3 regions of the Endozoicomonas lisbonensis genome follow, and region 2 is predicted to be linked to each of the others. Evidence: predicted binding sites of a transcription regulator. Region 2 holds the regulator's gene; each other region holds the start of a gene.
The links. The regulator LexA, encoded in region 2, represses DNA repair genes until DNA is damaged. The targets are predictions, from matches to a motif close to TACTGTNTANNTANACAGTA.
Positions count from the first base shown of each region.

Region 1: a site for LexA is predicted at 1,701-1,720, ahead of recN (DNA repair protein RecN). Genes of this name have one in related genera too.
Region 3: a site for LexA is predicted at 5,326-5,345, ahead of ruvC (crossover junction endodeoxyribonuclease RuvC). Genes of this name have one in related genera too.

Region 1 is NZ_JBEWTB010000002.1:1,670,547-1,681,285, reverse strand. It holds gene recN (DNA repair protein RecN) at 1-1,673, opposite strand, end outside; gene V5J35_RS08480 (hypothetical protein) at 1,873-3,441, shown strand; gene grpE (nucleotide exchange factor GrpE) at 3,619-4,218, shown strand; gene dnaK (molecular chaperone DnaK) at 4,461-6,389, shown strand; gene dnaJ (molecular chaperone DnaJ) at 6,563-7,708, shown strand; gene V5J35_RS08460 (hypothetical protein) at 7,737-9,599, opposite strand; gene dapB (4-hydroxy-tetrahydrodipicolinate reductase) at 9,770-10,579, shown strand.
Region 2 is NZ_JBEWTB010000002.1:4,675,567-4,686,305, reverse strand. It holds gene nagZ (beta-N-acetylhexosaminidase) at 1-441, opposite strand, end outside; gene V5J35_RS22150 (L,D-transpeptidase) at 501-989, opposite strand; gene V5J35_RS22145 (TetR/AcrR family transcriptional regulator) at 1,067-1,690, opposite strand; gene lexA (transcriptional repressor LexA) at 1,856-2,455, shown strand; gene V5J35_RS22135 (hypothetical protein) at 2,480-2,896, shown strand; gene V5J35_RS22130 (hypothetical protein) at 2,919-3,164, opposite strand; gene V5J35_RS22125 (PTS sugar transporter subunit IIB) at 3,323-3,616, opposite strand; gene V5J35_RS22120 (DUF6586 family protein) at 3,776-4,261, opposite strand; gene topA (type I DNA topoisomerase) at 4,363-7,008, opposite strand; gene V5J35_RS22110 (hypothetical protein) at 7,560-7,826, shown strand; gene V5J35_RS22105 (UPF0236 family transposase-like protein) at 7,823-8,866, shown strand; gene fadA (acetyl-CoA C-acyltransferase FadA) at 9,093-10,268, opposite strand; gene fadB (fatty acid oxidation complex subunit alpha FadB) at 10,320-10,739, opposite strand, start outside.
Region 3 is NZ_JBEWTB010000002.1:4,060,821-4,071,559, forward strand. It holds gene V5J35_RS19345 (hypothetical protein) at 1-1,106, shown strand, start outside; gene V5J35_RS19350 (class I SAM-dependent methyltransferase) at 1,205-1,921, shown strand; gene V5J35_RS19355 (FmdB family zinc ribbon protein) at 2,008-2,280, shown strand; gene aspS (aspartate--tRNA ligase) at 2,381-4,162, shown strand; gene V5J35_RS19365 (YebC/PmpR family DNA-binding transcriptional regulator) at 4,252-4,998, shown strand; gene ruvC (crossover junction endodeoxyribonuclease RuvC) at 5,385-5,909, shown strand; gene V5J35_RS19375 (carboxymuconolactone decarboxylase family protein) at 5,944-6,486, opposite strand; gene ruvA (Holliday junction branch migration protein RuvA) at 6,623-7,234, shown strand; gene rarD (EamA family transporter RarD) at 7,286-8,224, opposite strand; gene ruvB (Holliday junction branch migration DNA helicase RuvB) at 8,356-9,360, shown strand; gene V5J35_RS19395 (ATP-binding protein) at 9,686-10,739, shown strand, end outside.

The DNA of each region.
Region 1 (10,739 bases), 3.0 Mb from region 2:
TATAAAGCTGGCAAGCCAAGCATCTCTTCGGCATGAACCAGTGTGGAGCGAGTGATTTCCACCCCGCCCAGCATTCGGGCTATCTCGTTGATACGGTGGTCACCGTTAAGGTTGGCGATACGAGTGCTGGAAGCGGATTTGCTGTGCTTCTTACTGACAAACAGATGTTGATGCCCCTGTGACGCTACCTGTGGCTGGTGGGTAACGCACAACACCTGGCTTTTTTCGCCCAGTTCTCTCAGCATGGAACCGACAATCTCGGCGGTTCCACCACCAATGCCGACATCAACTTCATCGAACACCATGCTGGGAATGCGGGAGGTCTGCGCAGTAATCACTTGTATTGCGAGACTGATACGGGACAATTCGCCGCCGGATGCCACTTTTGCCAGAGGGCGGGGAGGCTGTCCGGGGTTAGTGGTGACCAGAAATTCAATGTCTTCCTGTCCCAGTGATGAAAGGGTTTTGGTGTCGTGCGGTGTTAATGAGACATTGAACTGGCCCCGGGACATTCCCAGCAGGCTCATGCGGGCAATCACCTGCTTTTCCAGTTTGCGGGAGGCTTTCTGACGACGTTCAGACAGTTTTTCTGCCTTGGTCTGATACTTGTGTTTGAGTTCGTCCAGTTTGCTTTGCAGGGCGTCTGCGTGTTCATCGCTGAACTGTATTTTTTCCAGTTCAGTGGCAAGTGATAGTTGTTTGTCCAACAGTTCATCGGGTTGAACACGGTGTTTTCGCGCCAGATCGTATATGGCACTGAGTCGCTCATCCACTTCCTGCATACGTTGAGGGTCGGCGTCAAAGTGGTCAATAAAGTGGTTCAGCTCGCCTACGGCTTCTTCTACCTGAATATGGGCCGATGAAAGCATCTCCATGGTGCTGTTAATGGCTAAATGGTCAACAGAAAGATCGCCGAGCAGATGCATGCAGTGAGTGAGTTGCTGAAGCAGGTTGCCTGCATCGCTGTCGGAGCAGATATGGTTGATTTGATGGCAGGCTGACAACGTGGCTTCGGCATGGGTGAGTTGTTGCAGCTCTTTTTCCAGCCCGGTGAGTTCCCCTTCCTGCAACGATAGTTGTTCAAACTCTTCCAGTTGATAGGTCAGCAGCTGCACGCGCTCATGCTGTTCCTGCTGGCTGCTGAGCAATTCGTCCAGTTCCGTTTGCAAACGATTGTGCTGGTGGGCGATAAAGGCAACGTCTGTCGCCAGTTTGCGGGTATTGGCATAATCGTCCAGCAAAAGGCGGTGGCTGTTCTTTTTTAGCAGGGATTGCGATTCGTGCTGACCATGAATGTCGACCAGTAACTCACCAATGCCGCGCAGGTCTGAGAGAGGAGACGGGGTGCCGTTAATATAAGCTCTGGAACGACCTTCCTTTGTTATGACCCGGCGTAAAATGCATTCGTTGTCGCTGAGCAGTTCCTTGTTTTCCAGCCATTTAATGGCATCCGGGCAGTGATTCAGGTCAAAGCATGCGTGAATTTCAGCCCGGTCAGCGCCCGTACGTACGCATTCCGGATCGGCACGGTCGCCAGTAGCCAGCCCCAGGGCGTCGAGCATAATGGATTTGCCCGCACCGGTTTCGCCGGTAATAACGGTCATGCCGGATTCAATATCCAGGTCAAGTTGGTCAACGATGGCGAAGTTGCTGATAGACAGTTGGGTCAGCATAACGGCTTCCGGAGGCTGCTTTAGTATAACTGTTTATATATACAGTAACCTGAAGTCGTTGCGGCGTAAAGGCTTGGAGAAAAAGTTTTTCAGGATTAAAGGTTGCTAACAGTCTGGTTGGCCTGCCTGACAATAAATGAATTTTTTCTATTTTATTAACTCCTTACTGGTACAAAGCTTATTACGTAAGGAAAAAATCATGGATCCAATGTCATCTTCAGCAGGTAGTCCTTTGCAGGGAGCGGGTTTTCAGAGAGAAAAGACCGATGTAGAGAGTAAAGGGAATGAGGCGTTGAAATATCTGCCTCCCTCTGATGCCCAGGATAAACCAGAACAAAAAGAGCTGGCTTTTCGATCTACTGGCTTATCTGAAGAAAGTACGTCGAGTGGACCTTACAAAGCGCTTGCACAGTACGATGCCGAAAAGATTATTGGTGTGTGGACGCAGTTTTTCAAGTCAAGCCAGATAGAAAGGATAAAGATGCAAAAACTGGTGAATGAAGCTGTTTCTGAAGGAAAGCTAACCATGGAAGAGCTTATGCAAAAAATTTCAGAAGTCCCGATTGCTTCAGGGATCCAGGCGAGTAAGCTGCAACTGATACGAGAAAAGACGAGTAAAGAGCATCTGGATCTGTTAAAAGCGCAGCCTGCTCCTCCTGAGAAAAGTTCCGGAGATAGTAGTGGTGAAGTTGCTCAGGATTTACCTGATGTCGGAAAAATTCAACTCAATGTTCCGCTGACAGGCTACTTAAAAGAGATTGATGAATTAAAGGGATGGGTAGAAAAACTAAAAGCTATGGGGCGGCAACATCCGGGATACAGGCCACTGCTTAATAAGGTTAATGAGAAGATAGGGCAGTTAACTGACCTTGGTCGAAACATAAGACTTGATGTCGGTCCTTATAAAACCATTATTACTGAAGTAAGCACTATTCTTGAATCGGCTCATAATACAGATGTTTTTTTTGACTTGAGAAAAAATCTGGAGTCAGGTGTTTCTATTGGCGATCTAAGTAGAGAGTTTTCTTATGATAGTTGGATTGCTGATAACGTCAGTGTTTTTTCTAAAAAAGTAAAAAAAGCTATGCTGGAAAGTGGTCTTTCATTGCAATCGATCAGCATCAGGAATCATGTGGATCCTCATCACAGGAATAAGGGAAGACCTATGTTGATTCTTAATTACCGTGAAGGTTTTCAAACCAGTTATCTATATTACCCTTTTACAGAAGTGTCGCCTGATGGTAGTGCCGTAATGTTATCGCGGTCTCACACCGAGGATGATCATCTTTTTGATATGGGGGCAATAAGCGAGAGAAAATTCTTTAACCGGCACTCCGCTTATAGAGTTTTTACAGAAACTGCGATTCATCCGGATAACTTTAGGCAATCAGCATTGACGCTTTCTTTATACGATAACAACAATCAGCTTGTTAGTAGGGTCAGTACGCAGACTGGTGAGTTAAACGTTTTAGATTTCTATGAAGAAACAGGTAATCATAAAACCAAACATGTCGCCTGGCACAGCTTTCTCAGGCAAATGGTTAGTGATTTCGTGAGCTATGGACAAGGTTCTTATTATTACGGGCCTGCCAGTGTGGCAGGTGATGTACCTTCTCATATAACTTTCCGAAGTGCTGGCCTTTCAAGAGGGGCCCCTTCCGCCTTTCGGGGAGGTTTTTTTGATGCACGCGGTGCAACAAGTGATCCATTTACACCTTACGCTGAACTTTACGAAAAAGCTGAAGAAGAAAACAGCGATTCTGAGTAACCGTTAGAAAGGCAAGCCTCCCAGAACTCAGTCTGAGTTTGGAGAGGCTTTGCTTTATCGCCAGGCTTTCAGTCTGTAATCATCTTGCAAAAAACTTTCCACCTCCTCTTGAAACCCCAAAAGCCAGCCCCATATAACCCATCAGTAAAAGATTTGACTCCCAACCGGAGATTCGGAATGACAGTTGAAAACGGTAAGCCTGAAGAACAGGTAGCTGAAGAAGCAGTAGCGGCTGAACATGAAACAGTAGAAGAGTTCGTGCTCAACGAAGAAGGTGGTGTACCTCTTGGTGATGAAGCAGAACAGACTGCGGACAGCGAGCTGCAACAGCAGGTTGAAACCCTGACCGAACAACTGGCACAGGCCAAAGACCAGACCCTGCGCGCCCACGCAGAGATGCAGAATATCAAGCGCCGCTCTCAGCAGGATGTTGAAAAAGCCCACAAATTTGCCCTGGAGAAGTTTGTCGACTCCCTGATTCCGGTGGTAGACAGTCTGGAGAAAGGTATTGAAAGTGCCGAACAGGCGGAAGGTAATCATGAAGGTCTGATTGAAGGCATGAACCTGACCCTGAAGCAGTTCCTGTCTTCCCTGGAAAAATCAGGCGTAAAACAGGTCGATCCGGCTGGTCAGCCATTTGACCCGAATTTCCATCAGGCCATGTCTATGGTGCCTAATCCTGATATGGAACCCAATACTGTCATGGATGTTTTCCAGAAAGGCTACACCCTGAATGACCGCCTGGTTCGTCCGGCGATGGTGGTTGTTTCCAAATAAAAAAAGCAGCTATTTAAAGTAGCTGGTTTAAAAAATTGAAAAAAGTCTGTATCGGACACTTGAAAAAAAATCGGGCGATCCCATATAGCAAAACGAAGGCCATCGACCTCCGGATCATCAAAACGCTTTACCGGTCTCTGATCAGGTAAAGCACACAGGATGACAACGGCAGATGGCAAACCGGATTTAAACAGTTTTCAAAGATTTAACGCTCTGAATTCAGAGCACTGGAGATAACCATCATGGGTAAAATCATCGGTATTGACCTGGGTACAACAAACTCCTGTGTATCCATTCTGGACGGCGAAAAAGCCAAGGTTCTGGAAAACGCTGAAGGCGGCCGTACCACTCCTTCCATCATCGCTTTTGCGGATGAAGGCGAGATTCTGGTAGGTCAGCCAGCCAAGCGTCAGGCCGTTACCAACCCTGATAACACCCTGTTTGCCATCAAGCGTCTGATCGGTCGTCGTTACAAAGATAACGTCGTTCAGAAAGACATCGAGATGGTACCTTACAAAATCGTTGAAGCCGACAACGGCGACGCGTGGGTAGAAGTTAAGGGCGACAAAAAAGCACCGCCCCAGATTTCTGCTGAGATTCTGAAGAAGATGAAGAAAACTGCTGAAGACTACCTGGGTGAGTCCGTGACTGAAGCGGTAATCACTGTACCAGCGTACTTCAACGACTCTCAGCGTCAGGCCACTAAAGACGCTGGTCGCATCGCCGGTCTGGAAGTTAAGCGTATCATCAACGAGCCTACAGCTGCAGCGCTGGCTTACGGCATGGACAAGAGGAAAGGCGACCAGACCATCGCGGTTTACGACCTGGGTGGCGGTACTTTCGACGTATCCATCATTGAAATTGCCGACGTAGACGGCGAGCATCAGTTCGAAGTACTGGCTACCAACGGTGACACGTTCCTGGGTGGTGAAGACTTCGACCTGCGTCTGATCGACTATCTGGCAGAAGAATTCAAGAAAGACCAGGGTATCGACCTGAAAGGCGACCCTCTGGCGATGCAGCGCCTGAAAGAGGCAGCTGAAAAAGCGAAGATCGAACTGTCTTCCGCACAGCAGACCGACGTTAACCTGCCATACATCACGGCTGACGCAACCGGTCCTAAGCACCTGAACGTTAAGGTAACCCGTTCCAAGCTGGAATCTCTGGTAGAAGACCTGGTTCAGCGTTCTCTGGAGCCATGCCGCATCGCGATGAAGGATTCCGATCTGGATCTGTCCGACATCGACGAAGTGATTCTGGTAGGCGGTCAGACCCGTATGCCAATGGTTCAGGAAAAAGTGGCTGAGTTCTTCGGCAAAGAGCCTCGTAAGGACGTAAACCCTGACGAAGCGGTGGCTATGGGTGCTTCCATCCAGGGCGCAGTTTTGGCCGGTGATGTAAAAGACGTTCTGCTGCTGGACGTTACTCCGCTGACTCTGGGTATCGAAACCATGGGTGGCGTAATGACACCTCTGATCGACAAGAACACCACCATCCCGACCAAGAAGTCTCAGGTGTTCTCTACCGCTGACGACAACCAGACTGCAGTAACCATCCACGTATGTCAGGGTGAGCGCAAGCAGGCGTCTGCGAACAAGTCTCTGGGTCGTTTCGACCTGTCCGACATTCCACCGGCTCCACGTGGTATGCCACAGATTGAAGTAAGCTTCGATCTGGACGCTAACGGTATCCTGAACGTATCCGCCAAGGATAAAGCGACAGGTAAAGAACAGTCCATCGTGATCAAGGCGTCTTCCGGTCTGTCCGATGATGAAATCGATCAAATGGTACAGGACGCTGAAGCCAACGCTGCAGAAGACAAGAAGTTCGAGGAACTGGCTGCTGCACGCAATACTGGCGATGGCCTGGTACACGCCACCCGCAAGACTCTGGAAGAAGCGGGCGACAAAGCGACAGAAGAAGAGAAGACTGCAATCAACGCTGCCCTGACTGAGCTGGAAGAAGCTCTGAAAGGCGACGACAAAGACGCTATCGAAGAGAAGAGCAAGGCTCTGTCTGAAGCGTCTTCCGGTCTGGTTCAGAAGATGTACGCTGAAGCTCAGCAGCAACAGCCGGGTGCTGAAGGCGCTGCTCAGCAGGAAGGTGCTTCTGCTACTGCGGACGACGCTGTTGATGCCGAGTTCGAAGAAGTGAAAGAAGACAAGAAGTAAGCACGGCATTCCGCGCTGCGGTATGAAGTGAGTTAAACGACAGCGCGGGATTATTCCCGCGTTGTTGCATTTAACAAAAAGATTAAATGATCGGGAGTGCTCCCGGTGTGAAAACGGTTAAGAATATTTAAGAGCCTGCGGGTACAAGTGCCGCAGCTCTCAGGGTTTTACTGATGGCAAAACGTGATTATTACGAAGTTCTCGGCGTAGCAAAGGGTGCTTCGGACAAGGAAATCAAGAAGGCCTACCGCCGGATGGCCATGAAGTATCACCCTGACCGTAATCCTGATGACAAAGATGCTGAAGAGCACTTCAAGGAAGTCAACGAAGCGTTTGAAATTCTGTCTGACGATCAGAAGCGGGCTGCTTATGATCAGTATGGTCACGCTGGTGTTGACCCCAATATGGGTGGTGGACACGGCGGCTTTGGCGGCGGTGCCGGTGGCTTTGGTGATATCTTTGGCGATGTGTTTGGTGACATCTTCGGTGCGGGTGGCGGTGGCCATTCCCGCAGCAGTGTTCAGCGTGGTGCAGACCTGCGTTATCAGCTGGATCTGAGCCTTGAAGAAGCGGTTAAAGGTACGACCAAGAAGATTCGTATCCCAACCCTGAACGAGTGTGGCAGTTGTCATGGTACGGGTGCCAAAAAAGGCACATCGGCAACCTCCTGTACCACTTGTGGCGGTGTGGGGCAGGTTCGTATGCAGCAGGGCTTCTTTGCTGTTCAACAAACCTGTCCGGACTGTCGTGGTTCCGGCAAGATGATTAAAGACCCTTGTCGTGAATGTCACGGTGAAGGTCGTGTGCAGGAATACAAGACGCTGTCCGTTAAAGTACCTGCCGGTGTTGATACGGGCGATCGTATTCGTCTGTCCGGTGAGGGTGAAGCCGGTGTTAACGGTGGCCCTTCCGGTGACCTGTATGTACAGGTAAGCGTTGCCGACCACCCGATTTTTCAACGTGATGGTAAGAACCTGTACTGTGAAGTGCCGATTACCTTTGTTGATGCTGCGCTGGGTGGCGAACTGGAAGTGCCGACCCTTGACGGCCGCGTTAAGCTGAAGATTCCAAAGGAAACTCAGACCGGTAAGCTGTTCCGTCTGCGTGACAAAGGTGTTACGCCGGTTCGTGGTGGCAGTCGTGGCGACCTGATGTGTCGTGTAGTTGTTGAGACGCCTGTGAAGCTGACTGAACGCCAGAAAGAGTTGATGCAGGAGTTGAAAGACACCTTTGCAGCGGAAGGGGAGGCGCGTCAGTCTCCGAAGAAAACCTCTTTCTTTGAAGGTGTGAAGAAGTTCTTTGACGATATGGCGTCCTGAGCGAGTTTCCCCGGGGGGCGAGGTGCGCTTAGTTGTTAGCGTCTCGATCCCTGAACTTTCGGATCAAGCCGATAATTCTACTGTCAAAAGAGCTCTGCTCAAGGTAATTAAGCAGTCCGGCGATGTCCGTCTGATCAACGCTTTCCGGGTAGCGACTTAAAATATGCTCAACAATATCGCCTTGGTTGTGGCGGGCGGCGATGGTTAGCAAGGTCTGATTAGCGGGGCGGAAAGTGTGGGTCAGTAGCTCTGGTCGCTGGCTGATGGCCTCGGTCAGAGCCTCCGTCTCACCCATCGCGCAAAGCAGGCGCACTCGCTCAGCCTCCGGCATGCCGGCTTGCCAGTCAAGGGGGGGAGAGAATACCTGTCTCGGTTCGCATCTGGATAACAGTTGTTCGGCAATTGCTCTGGGAGAAACCGAATCCACTAAATCCCATGGATCATCGAGGGTTTCCTTAAGCCAGAGTTTCTGCTGGTAGAGTAAAATGGGCAAAACCATAAAAAACTGAATGCGTCCATTGCCGTCGCCATACTGGTGTTGTCTTTGTAGTTCGCAGCAAGCCTCTGTGGCGGCTTCAACAATATCAAGAGCATCTGTTTTTGTAGCGATTGTCTTGTAATAGCGGTCGAGTACCTCCTGACCATCCTTCTGTTTGCTTTTGCTACAGTAGACGATCTTGAAAGTCGTGGCGTGGTCATCAGCCTTTACCATATTAAGTTCAAAATAAGAGGTTGATCGCTGTCTTTTTTGCCTTGCCTGCCCGGTGTATATAATTTGGCCCCTTGTGATAAAGTTTTCTTTCAGCAAGATTCGCATCCGGTCATGAAACTGGTCTTCTGGCAGACCGGATTTGTTAAAGATCATGCACTCTCGCATCATTTCAATAAAAACGGGGTGGTCTTCAGCCTTTTTAACCACCAGTCCGTACTGGGCGTTCTTGCTGCACAAAGAGCTACCGACAATGGCAGCTGCATGATTGATATCAATCATTGACAGTCTTTTATCTGGCGAGCTGACCAGGCGGTTGAGTAGAAACATAAACGCGCGGTAGCTTCTCTCCAAAAAGCCCTCCTCATTGTTCAGCAAGAATCGCTGATTGGGGCTCTCGCATAATCGTCCCTCAATCATTAGCTTGTGGAGTGAGGTGTCGCTTTTTGATAATCCGGCGCAGGTAAGCTGCCTGCGCTCCCACTGTTTAAATGTCTGCTCAAGGCTGACACTCCGGTGTACCCCTTTCACAAAGTCGGTAAAGGCACGCTGGGCAAATTTATTAGAAGAGTTGCAGGCACTTTGGCGGTATTGAAGAAAATGCTGAATGGCTTCCTGTCGGGTTTTCTCGTCCGCTTCAGTAAAGCTTTGGCTCAGGGCAGTGGAGCATAGGTGAGTAAAGTGCAGGCCAGCCTTAGAGGGCATCAAATAATAGAAATTGCCTTTATAGTCGTAGTGGCTGTCAATAATCCCGGGCGAGGCTCTAAGGTAGGTGGAGAGCAGGGTGTCAGCGATTTTCTCAGCCGGGAAGGGGTCATCGAAAACGTCACTGGACTCTAACTCACCGTCAGGCTCAAGAGGGTCACGAAAAAGGGTGTCGGCAGTGAACAGGGGAGGGCTGTTTGTATGAGTTCTGGTAGAGTTGCTCTGACTCGTCATCACCGGGGATTGAGTGCCGACGTGAAGCACCTCACGCAGTGTCAGTGGGGTGGCGATGTATGGCAGCGTTGGCTCGACTGTCAGCAAGGTGTTGTCAGTGCTGGTGGTCTCCCCATAGAAACTGCCGTATAGCGCAGCGACAACTCGCTCGAAGCAACGAGCCACAAAGCCGGAGACAGGCTCAATTTCATTGCTGCGCCCCACATTTGCTGCTTCTCCCTGCTCTGTACTGCTTGTAATCATTTCCATCTGCTTGTTTTTGACTCCAACACAGCGATTGGACAGTAAGCAGTGCTTTGGGTTCCATTCAGGGAGGCAGACAGGAACGTTGTTCAGGAATAATGTTGCCGTTTGGTCATCTGGCGTTAGACTGTCCGCTTAAATGACCAAAGTCTGGAGTCATGGAGAAGCTCATGTCAAAAACAAGAATTGCCGTCGTTGGTGCAGCGGGTCGAATGGGTCGAATGTTTGTCGAGGCGATTGCCTCTGATGAGCGGGTAGAGCTGGGGGCAGCTATAGAAAGACCCGGTAGCAGTCTGCTTGGTGTTGATGCGGGTGAGCTGGTTGGTGTGGGCTCCCTGGGCGTAAAGTTGTCGCCACAGCTGTCGGATGTTGTCGATCAGTTTGATACCGTGATTGATTTTACCACGCCCGCTTTTACCCTGAACAATGTTGAGCTGTGCCGTGAGCATGGAAAAAGCATTGTAATTGGCACAACGGGCTTGAATGATGAACAGAAAGCCCGGTTGCAGGAGGTCGGCAGAGATATTTCCATCGTCTTTGCTTCTAATATGAGTGTTGGTGTGAACCTGGTGTTCAAACTGCTGGAAACCGCCGCGCGCATCATGGATGAAGATGCAGATATTGAAATTATTGAAGCTCATCACCGCAATAAGGTGGATGCACCTTCCGGGACAGCCCTGACAATGGGTGAAATTGTGGCGGATGCCGTGGGCCGCGATCTTAAGCAGTGTGCCATCTATGGTCGTCAAGGTGTTACCGGTGTGCGCGAGCATGAAACCATTGGTTTCTCCACCATTCGTGCAGGAGATGTGATTGGTGACCATACGGTGCTGTTTGCCTCAGAGGGCGAGCGGGTTGAAATTACCCACAAAGCCAGTAACCGTGTGATCTATGCCCGCGGTGCATTAAGAGCGGTGCGCTGGCTGGCTGATAGACCGGCGGGCCTTTACAGCATGCAGGACGTTTTAGGGCTAAAATAACGTCTGCTGAACGAAAATGGTTCGATAAAAGCTCGATAAAAGCTCGATAAAAGTAAGTGGACAGTTCAATTTTTTTGTGTTTAAATGCGAAAAATTTGCATTTGATTTGTTGCGTGTGTGGCGACAGTTTGGCATTAGCTTTCCGGCTGGTTTTGAATAG
Region 2 (10,739 bases):
AATGACCTGTTCAGGTTCCGAACCAAATGCACGATCCCCGACAATATCGGTTTTACCCAGATCAAGATCCAGCACAGGAGCCAGACTCAGATCGACATCCATGGCCAGTAGTTCCGACGCCATCAGCCAGCCGGTATCTCTGGCCAGCTTCAAAGCGCCCTGAGGATCTCTTTGATAGTAACGCGACAGCTGCCCGGCTGCCGGCAAGCGCACAAACCCGTCCTTAAATCGCTGCACCCGACCACCTTCATGATCCACCATGATAATCAGGTCGGAACGTACCTGTCGTATATCCTGAACCAGGGCCTGTAACTGGTCACGGCTGGAATAGTTTCGTGCAAACAGCAACACTCCGGCAATACCGGTATGTGCCAGAAAATCCCGGTCGGCACTGGTCAGTTCAGTTCCCGGCAGATCAACGATCAGAACACCTTGTTTCATTGATAGCCTCATTAATAGCCCCCTGGATAGCTCATAGATAGCTCTGTGGAAAGTCCACACTAATCCTCAAGAATATCAATCGTCGTACCTGCAGGAATCCGGTCATACAGGTCGATAATGTCGGCTCCATGCATTCTTATACACCCTCTGGAGCCGGGCTTACCCATTTCAGCAGTATCCGGCGAACCATGAATATAGATGTAGCGTCGCATGGTATCGACATTTCCCAGGCGATTAAAACCCGGCTCCAGTCCACTTAACCACATAATACGGGACAGTATCCAGTCTTTACGACCCGGATACTTTGCCTTTAACGCCTCAGAATACACTTCCCCGGTAAAACGACGACTTTCAAATACGGCGTGTTCTGGCAGGCCACTCCCGATTTTGGCACGAATCACATGCCGGCCCAGGGGGGTTTGCCAGCTGCCTTCCTGCTGGCCTGTACCTTTACTGGCTGTAGACACAGGGTAATGAATACGCTGACCATCGTCCTGACTAAGAATCAGTTCCTGACTGGGAATATGAACCGTTATATGCACAATCATTCAGCCTTTTATTAACACTATCCGGTTATCGGCATAACCAGACTATCAATCAGGTGAGCGAAATCCGGTGCGCGAAATCAAGAGTGCGCTCGCAGACCTGCCGCCATAAACGGTACCATGCGCCGCAGGATCGTCACCATAGAATCTTCTATCGCGAAATCGCGTTTGGCAATAGCCTGAAGAGTTTCCACACCGGACATGGTGAAAACAGCAGAACCCAGGATAAAGTAGGTGCGCCAGAACATATCCGCAGGCGGTAATGTCGGGCAGGCGCTTTTCAGTAACAGATAATAACGGTGAAAAGCTTTGCCATAAGCTTCTGTCAGATAGTGTTTAAGGTGTCCCTGGTTCTGACTGTAGGCAAGCCCTAACAGCTTCATAAAGGTTGACAGGTCATCATCGTGTCGCGGCTGGACCGCTATGATCTGGTCAACCAGCAGGTTAAGCACAGCCTCCAGTTCAGGTGGCTCATCCTTAAGGGCATCCAGACTGTTCTGCAGGTTGGCTGCAAATGGGTCCAGGTAACGGGCAAACACTGCCTGAATCAGGGCTTTCTTTGACCCAAAGTGATAATTGACTGCCGCAAGGTTAACCCCGGCCTTGCCCGTAATCGATCTTAGCGAAGTTTCCGCAAAGCCATGTTCAGCGAAGAGCGCTTCCGCCGCATCAAGAATTTTTGTAACCGTATATCCCTGTCCCATGCCTGTACTCTCCGAGTTTCAAACAGCTGTTTAATACTTTCGTTTTAAACAGAATCGCTGTCAAGAAAATAGGCCGAAACAGATACGATCAGTGATATACAGCTTGAAACAGCAGAATTACTGTATATAATTACAGTCACTGTATATAAAAACAGATTAACCATCATGATCAAGCTCACCAAACGACAGTCTGAAATACTGGAACTCATCAAATCCCATATCGAAAGTACCGGTTTTCCACCAACACGGGCTGAAATTGCCAAAACGTTCGGCTTCCGCTCCCCTAATGCTGCTGAAGAACACCTGAGAGCCCTGGCGCGCAAAGGCGCTATTGAGATGACCCCCGGAGCGTCCCGTGGCATCCGTATTCCTGATGCTGCCAATACTGACGGCCTTCCGGTGGTTGGTCAGGTGGCTGCTGGTAGTCCGATTCTGGCGCAGGAACATATTGAAGACCACCTGCAACTCAAAGGCGACTTTTTTACCCCCAGAGCTGACTTTCTGCTGCGTGTTAAAGGCATGAGCATGAAAGACATCGGCATTCTTGATGGCGACCTGCTGGCGGTTCACAAGACAACTGACGTGCGTAATGGTCAGGTAGTTGTGGCACGCATTGACGATGAAGTCACCGTTAAACGGTTTGAGAAAAAAAAGAACACCGTACTGCTGCACCCCGAAAACGAAGAGTTTGAAACCATTGTCGTCGATTTGACTCAGGACCTGTTTGCCATTGAAGGCTTGAGTGTCGGTGTAATCAGGCACTGATGACATTCGTGGAGGAGGAAGGTTATGCGAACGCACACAGTTACATCCCGTTCAAGGGGATCAGATAAACCCAGAGTGAATGAATTGATTCTGTCCGGCCCTGCCTGGCAGTCAGGGCTGTTTCTATCCCCAGTCCTGTCCAAGCTGGCCAACGAAGAAGAACAGCGCTGGCTCACCCTGATCCTGTCTGACAACAACCCTACCCAAACCATTAAGTGGCTAAAGTCAGAGGGTATCAGCAGCTGCAATGTCAGGGTACTCAACCGCGCCAGCCGCAAGCAGCCACTGGATCTCACTTACCAGGCTCTTGCCTGTGGCACCAGCCATACCGTGATCAGCTGGATAAACCAGATGGATCAGGAAGAGCTTTCCAAACTCGAAGATGCTGCCCGCAGCGGACAGTGTAACTGCCTGACCATCAGAAGCAGGGATGCGGCCTGAAAGCTTGCGAGGAAAATGCGGGTCAGTGCAGTACCCGGTGTTCGCAGGTGTCATCTTCATTCCGGTGTGGACTGGTAACCGCTGCCAGCTCCAGCATCCCGGCATCAAACATCGCTTTAGCCACCTGCAGATAGTCTTCCAGCAGGCAACTGTGAGCTTCGTCAGAAAACTTCAGGGTCAGCAGCGGTTCGGCATCTGGATCGTCACTACGACGCAGTACGATTTCTCCCGTCCTGAGTTCAACAATTTCCAAAGGCGGTGCAGACATAAAGATTCACTCCGTATTTACCGAGGCAACAGACTGAATCATAAAAACGAAAAATTCAAGTTGGTGACAGGAAGATAAATTAATAATGAGAGACAGATCAAACTCTACTAAATAAAGCCCGAACCATAAGACAGGAGAGGGGTCCGGGCTTTATCCTCTCAGGCTGTCAGCGACAATGCATACTGCAAAACCTTAGAGCCATTCATTGTTCCATAGTCCAGTGGTGTGATGGCTTCTACAGGAACATTGTAAGCTGAAGCACGGCTCTTAAGGTCATTGAGCATATACTTGACCTGTGGCCCTAGTAGAACCACGTCAAACTCCTTAACCATTTCATCAAACTGACCTGCTCCATACGCATCAATTTCAATGTCCTGGTTCAGCTCAGCGGCAGCCTCTCGCATTTTTTTAACCAACATGCTGGTAGACATACCAGCTGAACAGCACAGCATAATTTTTGTCATCTGAATGGCCTCGTCTTGGTTGTTTCTCATTCCCGGATTTCACTATATCGGAGTTGCAACAGAAATGTAACCGGTTTCATGTCGAGGTATTTTAAATACGTTTTCCTTTTTGACTGACATCAATAAACATCTGCTAAAGAGTGTTTACTACCATTCAAGGTTGAAATTCCGGAAATGCCCCACCAGCTCTTTAAATCGCTTCAAACAATCCTTTCCACCGTCTACAGTCAGGCTGGCGTTTTCACCCTCTTCTTCCTGAGTGACCAACTGAATCAAGCCATCGCCCTGTGGCAACCCTTCATACTGATAAGGAATAAAAAGACCCTGCCAGTATACTTCCAGCTGTTTTAACCAGCTGTTATCTAAGAGGGCTTCCAACTGTGTAAACTCAGAAGCGACTTCGCCCTTCTCCCTGATCAGCGACAGGGCTTCAGTAAACGATGGCGCCACCTCACACGAAACTCGATAGGACTCCAGGATTTCAGCCAGCAATGATCGCCAGGCCAGTTGCAGCTGCAGTATAAAGCCTTCCCTGAAAGCGGGGGCTTCCTGATGCCCAGCTGACTCCCAGGCATTGAGTTGGATACGGGCAAAGTGTAATCTTTTATTGGTGTTAGCAGACCAGTCCGACATGATTAATCCCTGTTTACACAAATCAATGCGTTAATGTATGGCATCTGAAGAAAAAAGCCTCCGTCGTCATTTGCGCCGGAGGCTTTGTAAGGTCAGGACATTCAGGTTTTTTTAGCGGCACGCTTTTTAGTTTGCTTCTCAATCCACTTACCTTCTTCGAAGGTAGCGCTCCAGCCCGTTGCCTTTCCAGCCGTTTCTGACATCACGTACTGTTGTTTGGTCTTACGGCTATAGCGGATAACAGCCGGATTTCCTTCCGAATCCTGACGCGGCGCATCCAGCAGATAGTGGTATTTAGGATCAATCTCAGCCTGATGTGGTATCAGTTCACTCACCAGCGGCGCACGCGTTTCACGGTTCTTGGGGAACTGGCTGGCAGCCAGAAACAGACCGGACGCCCCGTCACGCAGGATGTAATGATCTTCGACCTTGACACACTTCAGCTCAGGCATAGGCACCGGGTCCATCTTGGGCGGTGCCGCCTCACCACTTTTCAGTAACTTGCGGGTGTTTTTGCACTCAGAGTTGGTGCAACCAAAATACTTACCAAAGCGCCCGCTCTTGAGCTGCATCTCAGAGCCACACTTGTCACACTCAAGTATCGGGCCATCATAGCCTTTTATCTTGAACTGACCTTTCTCGACCTCATAACCATCGCAGTCCGGGTTATTACCACAAACATGCAGTTTACGCTGCTCATCAATCAGGTAGCTTTCCATCGCTGTGGAGCATTTTGGACAACGGTGCATGGCACGCAGGGCGTTAACCTCTGCATTTTCATCATCAGCATCCTGAACTTCTTCACCCGGCACCAGGTTGATAGTGCTTTTACAGCGCTCTTTCGGAGGCAGGGAGTAACCGGAACAGCCAAGGAAGACGCCGGTACTTGCGGTACGGATCATCATATCCCGGCCACACTCAGGGCAGGCAATGTCCGTTGGCGACGGATCGTTGCTGCGCATACCGCCTGCTTCCATTTCGGCATGCTCAAGCTTCTGACTGAATCCTGCATAGAACTCATTCAACAGCCCTTTCCAGTCTTTACCCCCTTCTGCAACCACATCCAGATCGGTCTCCATGTGTGCGGTAAAGTTGTAATCCATCAGCTCGGTGAAGCTCTCGACCAGACGATCGGTCACAATGTCGCCCATTTTTTCCGCATAGAAACGACGATTCTTCAGGGATACATAGCCCCGGTCCTGAATCGTGGAAATAATGGATGCGTAGGTCGATGGGCGGCCAATACCCTGCTTTTCCAGCTCTTTAACCAGTGCCGCTTCGCTGAAACGTGCCGGTGGTCGGGTAAACAGCTGTCTCGGATCAAGCGCTTCCAGTGCCAGGGCAGTGCCTTTATCCAGCTTGGGCAGAATAAGGTCATCGCCTTTTTTGGAAATAGCCTTCATCACTTTGGTATAACCATCAAACTTCAGGGTACGGCCTTTAGCTCGTAACTCCAGCCCTTCAGTCAGAACGGTTAACGTAGTACTCAGGTATTCAGCCGGTACCATCTGACAAGCCAGAAACTGACGCCAGATCAGGTCATACAACCGTTCAGCGTCCTTTTCCAGCCCTGACAATGAGCCAGGCTCAGCTTTCACATTGGACGGGCGGATCGCCTCGTGGGCTTCCTGAGCGCCATCCTTACTGGAATAAATATTGGGTGAGTCCGGCAGGTAACGGTCACCATGATTGGACAGGATAAAGTCTCTGGCACTCTCCACGGCTTCCTTACTCAGGTTGGTGGAGTCAGTACGCATATAGGTAATGTGACCCGCTTCATACAGTCGCTGAGCCAGTGTCATGGTTTTCTTGACACTGAATCCCAGACGGGTACTCGCCGCCTGCTGCAGGGTTGAGGTAATGAACGGGGCAGAAGGCTTGCTGCGAGTGGGTTTATCTTCCCGTTCAGTCAGCTGATAACCGGCATTCTGCAGTCGTGCCAGTACCTTGTCTGTTTCTGCCTTGCTCTGAGGACGAAAGGACTTGCCATTGTCTTTCACTACCTGAAAACGGATAGTGTCTTTACCTGCATTCAGGTCAGAGAAAACCTCCCAGTACTCTTCCGGGACAAAGCTGCGGACTTCACGCTCACGCTCAACAATCAATCGCACCGCTACGGACTGAACCCTGCCTGCAGACAGTCCACGGGCAATTTTCGCCCACAGCAGCGGAGACACCATATAACCTACAACACGATCCAGAAAGCGACGTGCCTGCTGGGCATTCACACGATCTGTGTTCAGGGCTCCAGGCTCCTGAAAAGCCTCCTGGATGGCATTTTTGGTAATCTCGTTGAATACGACCCGGCGATAGCGGCTGGTATCACCACCAATGGCTTCCTGCAGGTGCCAGGCAATGGCTTCCCCTTCTCTGTCCAAGTCGGTTGCGAGATAGATGGTGTCAGCATTTTCAGCCAGACGACGTAACTCATCGACCACTTTCTCTTTACCGGGCAGGATCTCGTAACGAGCCTCCCAGCCTTTTTCCGGGTCGATACCCATACGTTCAATCAGCTGCTCTTTAGCTTTGCGCTTCTTGTGAAGCACCTTCTGCTCGGGAGACAACTTGCGGGTTTCTGCTGCTGCCCTGGCACGGGCTTTCGGGTCAACAGGCTTTTTGGCACCACCAGCCGTAGGCAGGTCACGAATATGACCAACAGACGACTTCACGACAAAGTCTTTGCCCAGGTATTTGTTGATGGTCTTCGCCTTGGCTGGCGATTCGACGATAACTAGAGACTTACCCATGCTACCTTACACATCCTGTTATCTGCTCCATTGTTTCAGCTGTCTGACAGCGGCGTGAGTCCTGCAAAGTACACTGGTAACGTATTTGATGACCCCACAAACCACCTGTCCACTTCATGTTTCTCACGTTTTAACGCAGACTCATGCTGAAACAAGAAAGGCCGGGAATTAAAAATTGCTTCAATATATAAGGTCAAGGAAATAATCGGTCAAGGGAAACCATACCTTGAGTGCTAATTTTTTTTCCGGACCTGTCTGTTCCAGCTCATACGTACCTGACTGTTTTTTCTGAAAAAAAACCGTTATTCAGTGAATTCCAATACAGTAATCCCAATTAAGCTGGCTCATCATACTGCCAGAAGCGCATTCTGGCGACCTGCACAGCTCATTAAGAAAAGCTCGATCAGGCACTCTTTTTTACTCTGTATCAATCCGCAGCAAAATTGCAACCCTCCTCCTTAAACCGGGTGCAATTAAAAGTGTTCCCCGGTCAGCAATTTCCCAGAACTTGGCCATAATGCTAAGAGTTCATTTTTCACCCGATGCGTTCCATGTCTACTTCCAAAACCCTTGCGGAAAAACTTGCTGCCCATCCAGAGCTTGAAAAAAGAGTATCTGAATTGATCAGTCTGGTAGAAGCCAAGTCCGGTCATCTTGACCGGGCTGATGAAGCAGAGGAAGCTGTCATTGAAAACCTTAAAGAACTGGGGAATGAGCTTCTGACGGACTGGGGAGCCCATAAAGAGAAGCAAAAGTTTGAAGAGGCCCACGATCTTCACTCTGAATCAAATACTAAAAAAAAGACCTCCACTGGATGACCACTTACGGCAAAGTTCGTCTCTGTGAGCGATGCTTGACCGTTGCAGGGCATCGTATACGCCCTTTTTCCGAGAATGCCCATATCCACTGTCGTGACTACTCTTTACCGTTACAACGGCGATTGGTGGATTTTGCATCAGACAGTTCTTTTGCAACAGCTTCACAGAAAATGGAAGAGCATTATGGCGTTATCGTACCTGAGTCATCAGTACGAGCCATTACCCTGGGTCACGCCCGCTGCATGAGTGAGCAATCTAAAGCTTCCCTGAAAAATTGTCAGGAATGTGTAGGAGAAGGCAAGCAGCTGATTGGTGAAATGGACGGCAGCATGATTCCAGTGGTTCTTTTTGATGAAGAAGCTGAAGGCGACAAGCGCAAGGCCAGAAAAGTTGACTGGCAAGAGGCCAAGCTTTGCTTGGTTTATGAACAAGGAAGTTGCGATAAGCGACATCGTGTAGTTATGGGAGAGCCCGGTGAAGCAGGCGATCAGTGGTTGAGTTGCGCTATTGAGCAAGGTTTGAATCGGCAGTCATCTATTCATTGTGTAAGTGATGGGGCTAAGTGGATTGCCAGCCAGGCAGACCGCGTATTCGCATCTCAGGGAAGTTTTCTGGTGGATTACTATCACCTTTGTGAGTACATCGCAGATGCTGCTAAAGAGTGCATTGGAAAAGATGAAAAAGCCCGTAAAAAATGGACTGATGAACAAAAAACAAGAATGAAAGCAGGTGAGTCAGAGAGAGTTCTGGCAGAGCTTGAGCCTTATCGTAACGGTAAGGTTGGAAAGGAAGCCAACAAATCGGAAGAGTGTCATCGCTATATCAGGAATCGTCCCGGACAATTTGATTATCAGGCGGCAGAAGCTGCCAATTTGCCTATCGGTTCAGGTGAAATAGAGAGCTCCAATCGTTCTGTTGTTCAAACCCGGTTGAAACTTCCCGGAGCATGGTGGAAACCAGAGCATGCTCACGATATGTTGAACCTTAGAACTTTAAGGGCTAATGGTGACTGGAATAAGTACTGGAAAGCCACTGGATAGAACACTTTTAATTGCACCCCCTTAAACCTCCTCTCCTGATTAACAGGTTGTTAAGGTAAAGACACTATTTGGATTTACCTTAACAACCTCTAATATGATTGGATATTTTAAAAGTAACTCCGATCCATCACGCCTCATAATGACGAAAGGCCGGATCAAGCAACTGCTTTTTACCCAGCCTTCTTCAACGGTTAATTTAAGTGTTTCTGTGGCTTTAACAGCAGGGTTAAACGCGCTCAAATACGGTTGTAATGCCCTGACCAAGCCCAACACACATGGTGGCGACACCCAGAGTGCCGTCATTCTGCTTCATCACATTCAGCAGAGTACCTGATATCCTGGCACCCGAGCAGCCAAATGGATGCCCCAGGGCTATTGCTCCACCATGGAGATTGACCATTTCGTCCATCTTGTCCAGCACTTTAAGGTCTTTCAGAACAGGCAGCGCCTGGGCTGCAAAAGCCTCGTTCAACTCCAGATAGTCAATATCGTCTATGGTCAGCCCTGCCCGCTTAAGCGCCTTCTGAGTACTGGGGACTGGCCCGTACCCCATAATGGCCGGATCAACACCGGCAACCCCCATCGCCCGGACTTTTGCCATTGGCTCAATGCCGAGGTCTTTCGCTCTCTCCGCCGACATCACAATCATGCATGAAGCCCCGTCGGTAATCTGTGATGAAGTGCCTGCGGTTACCGTCCCGCTGGCCGGGTTAAATGCGGGTTTCAGAGCTGCCAGACCTTCCAGGGTGGTGTCCGGCCGGATGGTTTCATCAATGGTGAACAGCCCCAGGTTACCATCGGCATCATGGCCTTCCATAGGGATGACCTCATCCTTGAAACGACCTTCCTGAGTCGCTGCCCAGGCGCGCTGATGGGAGCGAACACCAAACTCATCCTGAGCCTTGCGACTGATGCTGTGCATCATGCCCAGCATTTCAGCGGTCAGCCCCATCATGCCGGAGGCTTTGGCACCGTATTTGGAGAGTTTTGGGTTCGGGTCAACACCGTGCATCATGCCAATATGCCCCATGTGTTCGACACCGCCCACAACAAACACATCACCATTATTCGTCTGTATTGCCTGAACCGCACTGTGTAGTGCCGACATAGAGGAACCACACAGCCTGTTGATAGTCTGCGCCGCTGAGGTATGGGGAATAGAGGTCATCAGTGACGCCATTCTGCCAATATTCCAGCCCTGCTCAAGGGTCTGGTTAACACAGCCCCACAGCACATCTTCCACCTCAGCCGGGTTCACTTTTTCATTGCGTTTGAGAACACCTTCAATCAACGCCGCCGACAGGGTTTCTGCCCGTACATTACGATACATACCGCCCTTGGAACGCCCCATGGGAGTTCGGCCGAAATCGACAATGACGGCATCTCTCGGATTAAGACTCATTACATTATTCTCCTTATCTGACTATTGCGAATCCTGACCAGTCCGATCGATTCAGACGTTGTAAAAACGTCCGCCGTCTGCCGCCATCTGCCTGAGACCATCCGTGGCCTGATACAATGGGCCAAGGTATGCGTACTGATCCGCCAGCTTAACAAACTGATCAACACCCATGGCGTCGATATACTTGAGAATGCCGCCCCGGAAGACCGGGAAGCCAATACCCATCACCAGCGCCATATCCGCTTCAATCGCCGATTGCACAATGCCTTCTTCGAGCGTACGGACGGTTTCCAGCCCCAGGGGTATCATCATCCGGGCAATAATCTCTTCTTCTGAAAACTCCTTCGGTTCGGCCACCACCGATTTCAGCAGCTCAAACGTTCGCTCATCCACCTGTTTCTTCGGTTTGCCTTTCTTGTCCGGCTCGTAGATATAGAAACCTTTACCGTTTTTCTGTCCGAACCGTTCCTG
Region 3 (10,739 bases), 610 kb from region 2:
TTTCCAACGCTAAAGATGAGCAGGCATCAGGTATCAACCGCAGTGCTGATATTACCAGGCTCAACACGGAGCTATCATTGCTGGAACACAAAATTGCCAATGCTGAAGAGGGCATTTCAGGGTTACAGCAGGATGTAAAAGAGCTGCAGAGTTTGAATACAGTCGACAAAGCCAGCATTGGTTCTTTCCAGAGGGCTCTGAGTGTTGTTCAGGAAGAACTGGTGAATGTAGGCAGCCTGGTAGGCCAGGTGAAGCAACGGTTTGATCATGCAGCGCTGGATACCGGTGAAGAGAAAGTTGAGGAAGTTAAGGAAGCCGCAAAAGAGGTCAGTCTGGAAGTCCGTCGTGAAGAAGCGCGTCAGAAAGTACAAAAAGACCTTTCCAGAGATCTTGATAAATCAACCCGTAGACAGGAGACACAGAGGGCTGACAATGTGCTGGAAGGTGAGTTGTATAAGTCACAACTTTCTTTCCTGCCACCCAAAGAGGCCGCAATCTTGAAGGAAGTATTCGGGAGCATTGACGTCGATAAGCTTAAGGCGGCCTTGGATAAAACGCCAGCAGCGCTGGATGAAGTGCCAGCCGTCAGGGTTGAGCCGCCGAAGAAAGAGATTGATAAAACTAAAGCTGTTACTGCTGCTAATGCTAATGCTCAACAACCTGAGCGTCCCCCCTTTGACGAAGGTTTGGCTATTGTCCTGCAAAGTGCTCTCGATAAGTTGTCCGAACCTTCACCAGAGGAGCCGTCACCAGAGGAGCCGTCACCACAAGAGCTGTCACCACAAGAGCTGACTGAAGAGGAACAGATAAACCCGGCGGCGTCGACCTACGGAGGAGATAACCTGTCATTTGAGGGAGCAAAAAACCCTCTGATTTTCGCCGGACTCTGGTTGCAGGCGCAGATGGAACAGGGCGAGGCTACTCAGGCTGCCAAGGAAAACCATCTTGAAGACGGGAAGGAAGCAGTCATTCAGACCGAACAGCTCCAGAAGCAGTCCTTTGCTGATGCCCTGCAGGATTTTGCCACTATTCCTGAAGAAACAGCCAAGTCTCTCGATGAAGGTCAACAGGCTGAAGCGGACATAAGCCGGAGAAGCCCGGTCTGAGGCAGCTTCTGTAAGAAGTCACTGCCCTGAACTTTGACCCTTTAACCCTGATGTTTTTGCTACATTAAACTCTCTATCAGGGTTAACAGGTGTCTGGCATGACCGCAGATGAAGTTACTTCGGTTTTTAAAGATCAGTGGAACGCCTATCAATGGGTGGTTGATAACAACCTCATGGGGCATCGGGAGTTGCTCACCGCAGCAACGTCCTTTATTGAAGACCGTTACAGAGATTCACCAGTTGCCATGGCCGACTTTGGCTGTGGTAACAGCCTGTTAATTCCTGAGATGACCCGTTCGGTTCAATTGGATGGCTATTGTGGTATTGATCTGGCTGAAAATGCATTATCCATGGCAAAGCAGTTGCTTGAGTGTAACGGGATTAAACATCAGCTGTTATGCCAGGATCTGTTCTCGGGCATGCCAGAGAACTCTTCGTCTCCTGGTTTAATTTACAGTGCCTTTGCTGTTCACCATGGCGATCAGCAGAAAAAACGGCAGTTTTTTTCAAAACTGTTTCAACAGACACCTGACCATTGTGCCTTTGTTCTCGCAGATATCATGATTCATCCCCATCAGGGGTTTGATGATTACACACAGATGCTGGAACAGTACTTTGCCAAACAGGGCGTCCGGCCTGACTGGCTTTCCCATATCATGACCCATATCCGTCAATACGATTACCCGGAAACAGAAGAAACCTGGCTGGATATCGTCCGGTCTTCTGGCTGGAAGGTATTACAGAAGCAAAGTCTGGGGCCTCATGATGAATATCCAGCGATTTTCATGCTGCTGGAGCATGGAAAGGTTGCCTGATCACTGCCAGCCAGTCTGGTGAAACCCCGCGTTTCAGGTATAATGCCTCGGTTTTGATAGTGGCAAACGAAGGATGTTGAGGATCAATGCCGATCTACGAATATCAGTGCGAAAACTGCGGAGAAGTGACCGAAGCCATTCAGAAATTCAGCGATGCTCCGCTGACTGACTGTGGTGATTGTGGTGAATCTGCATTGAAAAAACTGCTGAGCGCCCCGGGCTTTCGTCTGAAAGGCGGCGGTTGGTACGAGACTGACTTCAAGGGTGGCAAGAAAAAGAACCTCTCGTCCAGCGACAACCACTGCCCCAGCCGGAGCTCCGGCAGTTCCTGTGGCTCTTGCCCGGCAACCAGCCATTAATCATTGCTGGTTTATTACTCGTTTATAAATAGTCTCAGGGGTTGTGTTTCCCTCAAGCCCTGTTGAATCCGAACTGAAAACCCCTGTTTCGAGGTATGTTATGCGCAGCCATTATTGCGGCGAACTGAATCTCTCCCATAACGGGCAGGAAGTGACCCTGTGTGGATGGGTACACCGCCGCCGCGACCATGGTGGTGTTATCTTCCTGGATATGCGTGACCGTGAAGGCACCACCCAGGTCGTTATCGACCCTGACACTGAAGAAGCATTTGCACTGGCTGACAAAGCCCGCAGCGAATACGTTCTGAAAATCACTGGTCTGGTACGTCCGCGTCCGGAAGGTACCGTCAACCCAAATATGAGTACTGGTGAGATCGAAGTGCTGGGCAAGCAGGTTGAAGTCCTGAATGAAGCCCAGACGCCTCCATTCCAGATTGAAGGTTACACCGATGTCGGTGAAGATGTTCGTCTGAAGCACCGCTTTATCGACCTGCGTCGTCCGGAAATGCAGGAAAAGCTGATTCTGCGCAGCAAGGTCACCAGCGCAGTTCGCAGCTTTATGGACGGCGAAGGCTTCCTGGATGTTGAAACACCGGTTCTGACCCGTGCAACTCCGGAAGGCGCCCGTGACTATCTGGTACCAAGCCGTACCCATGAAGGCAAATTCTTTGCGCTGCCACAGTCACCACAGCTGTTCAAGCAACTGCTGATGGTGTCCGGTTTTGACCGTTACTACCAGATCGTTAAGTGCTTCCGTGACGAAGACCTGCGTGCTGACCGCCAGCCAGAATTCACCCAGATCGATATCGAGACCTCCTTTATGGATGAAGCGGGTGTGATGGGTATCACTGAAAACATGGTGAAGAAAGTATTCAAGCAGGTTCGTGATATCGACCTGGGTGAATTCCCTCACATGCCATACGCTGAAGCCATGAGCCGTTATGGTTCTGATAAGCCTGATCTGCGTATCCCGCTGGAACTGGTTGACGTAGCTGATCTGATGGCTGGCGTAGAATTCAAGGTCTTCAAAGGACCTGCTGAAGATCCAAAAGGCCGTGTTGCGGCGCTGAAAGTATCCGGTGGTGCTGAGCTGTCCCGTAAGCAGATCGACGACTATACCAAGTTCGTCAGCATCTATGGTGCCAAAGGTCTGGCGTGGATCAAAGTGAACGAGATTGAAAACGGTGCGAATGGCCTGCAGTCTCCAATCATCAAATTCCTGGGCGACGACGTCACCATGAAGATCATGGAACGTCTGGAAGCCAAGAACGGGGACATCGTCTTCTTCGGAGCCGACAAAGAGAAAGTCGTTAACGAAGCCCTTGGCGCACTGCGTTGCAAGCTGGGTGAAGACCTGAATCTGTTCACTAAAGAGTGGGCACCGCTGTGGGTCGTTGACTTCCCAATGTTCGAGGAAACCGACGATGGTAAACTGACAGCACTGCACCATCCGTTCACTGCACCAACCTGCTCCGCAGAAGAACTGGCTGCTAATCCGGCTACGGCTCTGTCCCGTGCTTACGATATGGTGATCAACGGTTACGAAGTGGGCGGCGGTTCCGTTCGTATCCACCGTGAAGAAATGCAGCAGACTGTGTTCGGCGTTCTGGATATCCAGGAAGAAGAGCAGCGCGAGAAGTTTGGCTTCCTGCTGGATGCTCTGAAGTACGGTGCGCCTCCACACGCTGGTCTGGCGTTTGGTCTGGATCGTCTGGTGATGCTGATTTGCGGTACTGACAACATTCGTGAAGTGATTGCCTTCCCGAAAACTCAGTCTGCCGCCTGTGTGATGACTCAGGCTCCCGGCGAAGTAGACGGCACTCAGCTGCGCGACCTGAACATCCGTATCCGCCGTGATCCGGCGTCTGCGACCAGTCACTAAACGAACGATCGGACTTTATTCATGCGTTGATTTTGTCAACAATGTGGGTGAAGTCCGGCACGAAAAAATTGAGATAAAGGGTATTTCCTATGGCAGGTCATAGTAAATGGGCCAATATCAAACACCGTAAGGCGGCTCAGGACGCCAAGCGTGGCAAAATTTTCACCAAGATCATCCGTGAGCTGGTGGTTGCGGCGAAGCAGGGCGGTGGCAACATCGAAGATAACCCGAAGCTGCGTCAGGTGGTTGATAAGGCTCTGGGTGCGAACATGACCCGTGACACCATCAATCGCGCAATTGCCCGTGGTGCTGGCGGTGATGACGACTCCAACATGGAAGAAGTGACCTACGAAGGTTACGGTGCGGGTGGTATCGCAGTTCTGGTTGAAACCCTGACAGATAACCGTAACCGTACGGTTGCGGAAGTGCGTCATGCTTTTAACAAGCACGGTGGCAATCTGGGTACCGACGGTTCTGTTGCTTATATGTTCGAGCGTCGTGGTCAGATTTTCTTCGACAACAGTATTGAAGAAGAAGCCCTGATGGATGCCGCCCTGGAAGCCGGTGCTGAAGACATTGTGACTAACGATGATGGCTCCTTCGAAGTGGTGACCGACTGGACGGAGTTCATGGCGGTAAAAGATGCGCTGGAAGCGGCAGGTTTCACTGCAGCGGCAGCGGAAGTTGCCATGGTAGCCGACGTTCAGACCGAGCTGGACAAGGATGGCGCAGAGAAAATCATGAAGCTGGTGGATCGTCTGGAAGACCTGGACGACGTGCAAAACGTTTACACCAATGCGGATATCTCTGCGGAAATCATAGAGCAGCTGGGCTGATTGATAAGAGCGCCAGGGCTGGTGAACATTCCCGGAAGCCAGCCTGGTGCCTGTTAGAATTCTATAGTCGTCTATTCACCGGCTGGTTCTGATTATAAAAAAAGCCAGTGACTGGTTACATCCAGAGATTAATCCCCATCACAATGATAAACAGTATTATCACCACTCCGGTCAGGGTCATTAGAGTTTTTAGTGTATCTCGCATAATCATCACCGAATAATCGATGGTTCCCAGCTTATGCAAGGCTGGCAGATTGTCGTAGGAGAATTTCGTAATCTTCGTGTTTTGAATTGTAAGTGTGATTTGCACGATTGTACTGTCTAGAAACTTGTATAAATGTACAGTATGCTGTTTTTTTGAATAGCGTGTTTGAGAAGAATTCTACATGGCCATACTCTTGGGTATTGATCCCGGGTCCCGTGTGACCGGCTATGGCGTTATCGAAGAGGTAGGTAACCAGTGCCACTATGTGGCTTCAGGTTGTATCCGTGTTCGAGACGCTTCACTGCCGGAAAAACTGCAGCAGATTTATGACAGTGTTTCGACCCTGGTGGAGCAGTACTGTCCGCAAAGCGTGGGCATTGAGCAGGTGTTTATGTCGCGCAATGCAGACTCTGCATTGAAGCTGGGGCAGGCTCGTGCTGCGGCGATTGTGGCAGCTGTCAATCATAAGCTGGAAGTGGCGGAGTATTCTGCCCGTCAGGTCAAGCAGGCCGTGGTAGGTAAAGGTTCGGCTGATAAGCATCAGGTTCAGCATATGGTGACTTCGATCCTGAAACTCAGTTCAACACCACAGGCAGATGCTGCCGATGCGCTGGCAATTGCCCTTTGTCATGCCCATACCCGTGCCAGCCTGGTGAGAATGGCAGGGGTGAGCGGAACAAGAAATCGTCGCCTGACCGGAAGATAGCCCGGTCTGAATAGTTCAGTCTGGAAAGCTTAGTCTAATTTGGATGAACACATAAGTGGAAGGCGGCACAGCAGAGCAACAGGTCCAGAATCTGCTGGGGTTTGTAGATCTGTTTCAGCTGCTTCCAGTGTTGTTCACTGATGGCTTGTTCTTGATAAAGCGCTTCTGCAACACGCAAAATTAGCGCTTCCCGTATAGTCCAGCCGCTGGATATCTGGCCTTTCGCGACCAGTTCAAGGTCACTGGCCTGCAGTCCGGCATCCAGAGCGCAACGGGCAATATCCGGTATCAGGTGGCGGGCGCCGGCGAGATGCGCACTGCGCAGGGCGCTCAAAGCTCTGTCTCTTACAGGAAGACTGGTATAACCCTGCATATAACCAGTGAAACTGCGGGCAGGGGGCTGAAGAGTGGGGGCGCCTTCCTGTTTATGGATCATATCGTTCAGCAGGATACGTTGTGACACGATAAAGGGAATCGGTATGGCTCCGCCGTCAATAGCCGGGTGGTATTCGCTGGCCAGACCTGCGTTGGGGAGCAGTTGCCACAGGGAGTTGAAGAAGGTCTTGAGTCTTTCCATAAGCGTATTCCAGGATGCGTGATTTTAATGCGTTAGTTGTTTTAGAGCTGGCGGAAAATACAAAGTTCGTAGCAGGCCGGTCATTGTTAGACATTCTTACGCTCTGGTCAGTCTGCGGGACGCTAAGAGGTTGAAAATGATAGGAAGAATCCGTGGAACTCTGGTAGAGAAACAGCCCCCCCATTTGCTGGTGGATGCCGGCGGGGTGGGTTATGAAGTCGAAGCACCGATGTCGGTGTTTTATCAGCTTCCGGAGGCAGGTGCGGAAGTGGTTTTATTCACGCATTTTGTGGTACGTGAAGATGCCCAGCTGCTTTATGGTTTCGGTAGTCGTGAAGAGCGGGAGCTGTTTCGAACCCTGATTAAAGTGAATGGAGTGGGGCCGAAGCTGGGGCTAACGCTGCTGTCAGGGATTGATGCGCAGACTTTTGTACGTTGTGTGCATGAAAATGACAGTGCCACCCTGGTGAAACTGCCGGGTGTTGGCAAGAAAACAGCAGAGCGCTTAATTGTTGAAATGAAGGACAAGCTTGACCGCTGGCAGTCTTCACCGCTCCTGGATGGTAAGCCAATGATTGTGGGCAGTGCTATGGCAGAAGCGGCGAGGGATACCGAGCAAGAGGCTGTCAGCGCTCTGGTGGCTCTGGGTTACAAGCCGCAGGATGCCAGTAAAGTGGTCGGTAAGATATTTGTGGAAGGTATGGAAGCGGAAGAAATCATCCGTCAGTCACTGAAAAGTATGATTTAAAGCCTGAGTCAACCACCTCGCTGGCAAAGAGATTGTTGACGGAGGAACCCGTCAACGCTGCTCTGTATGAAGTTTTGATGCTTTTTTCTGGTGGCTCACCTGATTCGGAAGCAGTCTGATCAGATCAATCACCACGATCAGGGTTGCGGTCCAGATTAAACCATAAGTGACCCATTGTGCCGCTTCAAACGACTCCTGCAATATGGCTATCGCGACCACAAAGATGAGAGCGGGCTCCAGATAAGACAACAGACCAAACAGGCTGAAAGGCAGTTTGTTGGAGGCGTTGACATACATCAGCATGGAGCAGACCGAGATAATGCCAAACAGAGGCAGCAGGAACCACAGGGAAGGTGTGTTCTGTACCAGCAGGGTGAACTCGCTGTTTTGCAGCAGAAAGTAGAGGGCAAATGGCAGAAAGAGTGACTGCTCAAAGAGCATGATGGTGACCACGCTGGCTTTTACGTTCCGGCGCACCATGAAGTAAACCGGGTAAAGCCCGGCAACCACCAGGGCTACCCAGGGCAGCTGACCCTGTTGCCACAGTTCAACAGCCACTCCGAGCACTGCCAGGGCAATGGCCAGCTTCTGGGGCAGGCTCAACTTTTCGCCATAAAACAACCAGCCGGTCAGTGCCAGTGTCAGTGGTAACAGGAAATAGCCCAGTGCCAGCTCTTTGGTTTGCTGGTTGACTGGCGCCCAGACAAACAGCCACCACTGGATGCCGACCAGTGCCGTGCCGGGTATCAGAAACAACAGGTTGCGGCGATGGCTGAGCATTTTTTTCACATCGTGCCATTGATCGCTTAGCGTAATGGTGAGCATCAGGCACAGGCTTCCGGTCAGCATGCGTACCCAGAACAGCTGGTTGCCACTGATATAAAGCTGTTGTACCAGCCATGGCGTAATGCCGAACAGGATGGAGGCTATCACTGAGCAGGTGAGCCCACGACCATATTGATAGTGAGATGGACTGGATATCTGGTTCATTTGTACTGATTAAAACCTGAAAGGCATTTTGAAAAGCCAACGGGATACCAAGGATAGCGAAAATTTTCAGCTGTGATTCGTTTTCTGACAACGAAATGATACGCTGAGAGGATTGTATAGCAGGCTTTGAAATGATTGAAGCAGATCGATTGATATCAGCGGCACCGCGCCCTGTTGAGGAAGCACAGGATCGGGCGATCCGTCCGGTTAAGCTGGCAGACTATGTAGGTCAGCCAAAAGTTCGCGAACAGATGGAAATCTTTATTCAGGCCGCTCGTCTGCGTCAGGATGCCCTGGATCATACCCTGATTTTTGGCCCGCCCGGACTGGGTAAAACCACGTTATCTCATATTCTTGCCAATGAAATGGGCAGTAATATTCGTTCCACGTCAGGGCCGGTACTGGAAAAAGCAGGGGATCTGGCAGCGCTTCTGACCAATCTGGAACCCAACGATATTCTTTTTATTGACGAGATTCACCGTTTGAGTCCCGTGGTTGAAGAGGTGTTGTACCCAGCCATGGAAGACTATCAGCTGGATATTATGATCGGTGAAGGACCCGCTGCCCGCTCTATTAAACTGGATTTGCCTCCGTTTACTCTGGTGGGGGCTACCACCCGGGCCGGTTTGCTGACGTCACCACTGAGAGACCGGTTTGGTATCGTTCAGCGGCTTGAGTTCTACAGTATTGAAGACCTGACGCATATTGTGGTGCGTTCTGCCGGAATACTGGGAGTGGATATTGAAGAGGTGGGGGCCAGAGAAATTGCCAGACGTTCCCGTGGTACTCCTCGTATTGCTAACCGGTTGCTGCGCCGGGTGCGTGACTTTGCGGAAGTGAAAGGCAGTGGCCTGATTGACGAGTCTACGGCAGATGCTGCACTAAATATGCTGGATGTTGATGCCAGTGGTTTTGACCATATGGACCGGCGCCTGCTGCTGGCTATGATTGAGAAGTTTGATGGTGGCCCGGTCGGGGTAGACAGTCTGGCAGCGGCCATCAGCGAAGAACGCGATACCATTGAAGATGTACTGGAACCTTATCTTATCCAGCAGGGCTACATCATGCGCACACCTCGTGGCCGGATGGTCACCAGGCATGCCTATACGCATTTTGGTCTGAGCGGCGAAGAGTAACCGTTGTTGATCTGTCAGGGGGACTTCTGCCCCCTGCGAACATTTCTGAGAGTCAGAAGCCTCTTCACTTTTCATAGCCTTTCCTGCACTTCTATTGATACCCGTTTTTTTGTCGATCGGATTAAATTCAATTGGCTGGAGTCCCGTTAACTGTCTATGTTGTGACTTGACCTCAATTTGTAGTCAAAGGACGCTGCGTACGGGCAGGCGACTGTTTCTTTAGCTGCAACAATATCTTCTGCTCATTGCAGGCAGTTTCTCCGCTGGGGGAATGATGTATTAAGGCTGGAACAGAATCCGGGGCGCAAAACGTATCAAACGATTTATGTCTACTTCAATCAGGCAAAAGATTACGTTATTTACCCTTGCACCTGCTGTGGTTTTCTATAGCCTGGTGACGGCTGTGTATCTTTATTTCACCTTTCACGCCGCTTCTGTGGAAATCAGTCGCAGTCATCTGGAACAGAGCCTTCGTTATGCCAGTGTCATCGACGGACATTTGCAGGAAATACATCTGGCGGGTAAGAGCCTGGGGCTGTTGCTGGATCAGCAACCTTCATCGGATAACCTGAGTGCAGTGCCTGTGAATGCATCCAGGTTATTGGGAAATGCGCGACTGGTGCTGGGGGTTGGGCTGATTTTTCCTGCACAGCCGGAAAAAAATCGTTACTGGAGTAAACGTGCAGACCAGTTTTCCAAAATGCCTGACCATTATTCCGTCCCCGGCCTGCCTGAAGCGCTTTTACAGGAATATCTTAGTGGGCAACGAGTAAAACCGAACTGGTATGTTAACCGTGTTTCCAGCCAGCCTGCGGTGTTTCGCTCTACTTATATGGTGCCGGTATGGTTTCGTGATGGTGCCTTTGCTGTACTGCGGATTGATATTGACGGCTCACTTTTAACGGCTCCATTGATCTGGGCAGACACAAAAACCCGGCTGGTCATACTCGACCGGGAGGGTATTACGGTTTACGCCAACAGTATTTCTCTGGAGAAGAACAGGGAGCTGCGCACTTTTATTAACAGCGGTCCCTGTGATGGTTACAGCCAGATCAACGTGACCCGTGAAGATACCGGTGAACTGGTTGATTTTATTGCCCGCCCCATTAAAACCCATTCAGGTAAGCCGCCCTGTGCTGTTTTTGATGAGGCATTCCGGCGGGTGACGGATAACAGGCAGTCTATTAATTTCAGGGTGGAGGTGCGCGGAGTAAAGAAGTGGGTCACTGCGACCCCAATTCCTGCTACCGGCTGGTATTTCAGTATCAGCATTCTGGAAGAAAGCATCCTGCAACCCATTGTTCGTCAGGCGGTGATCAGTGTTGGCCTGATTGCGCTGGTGTTGATTCTGACCATATTTTGCCTGTGGACGGTATCCG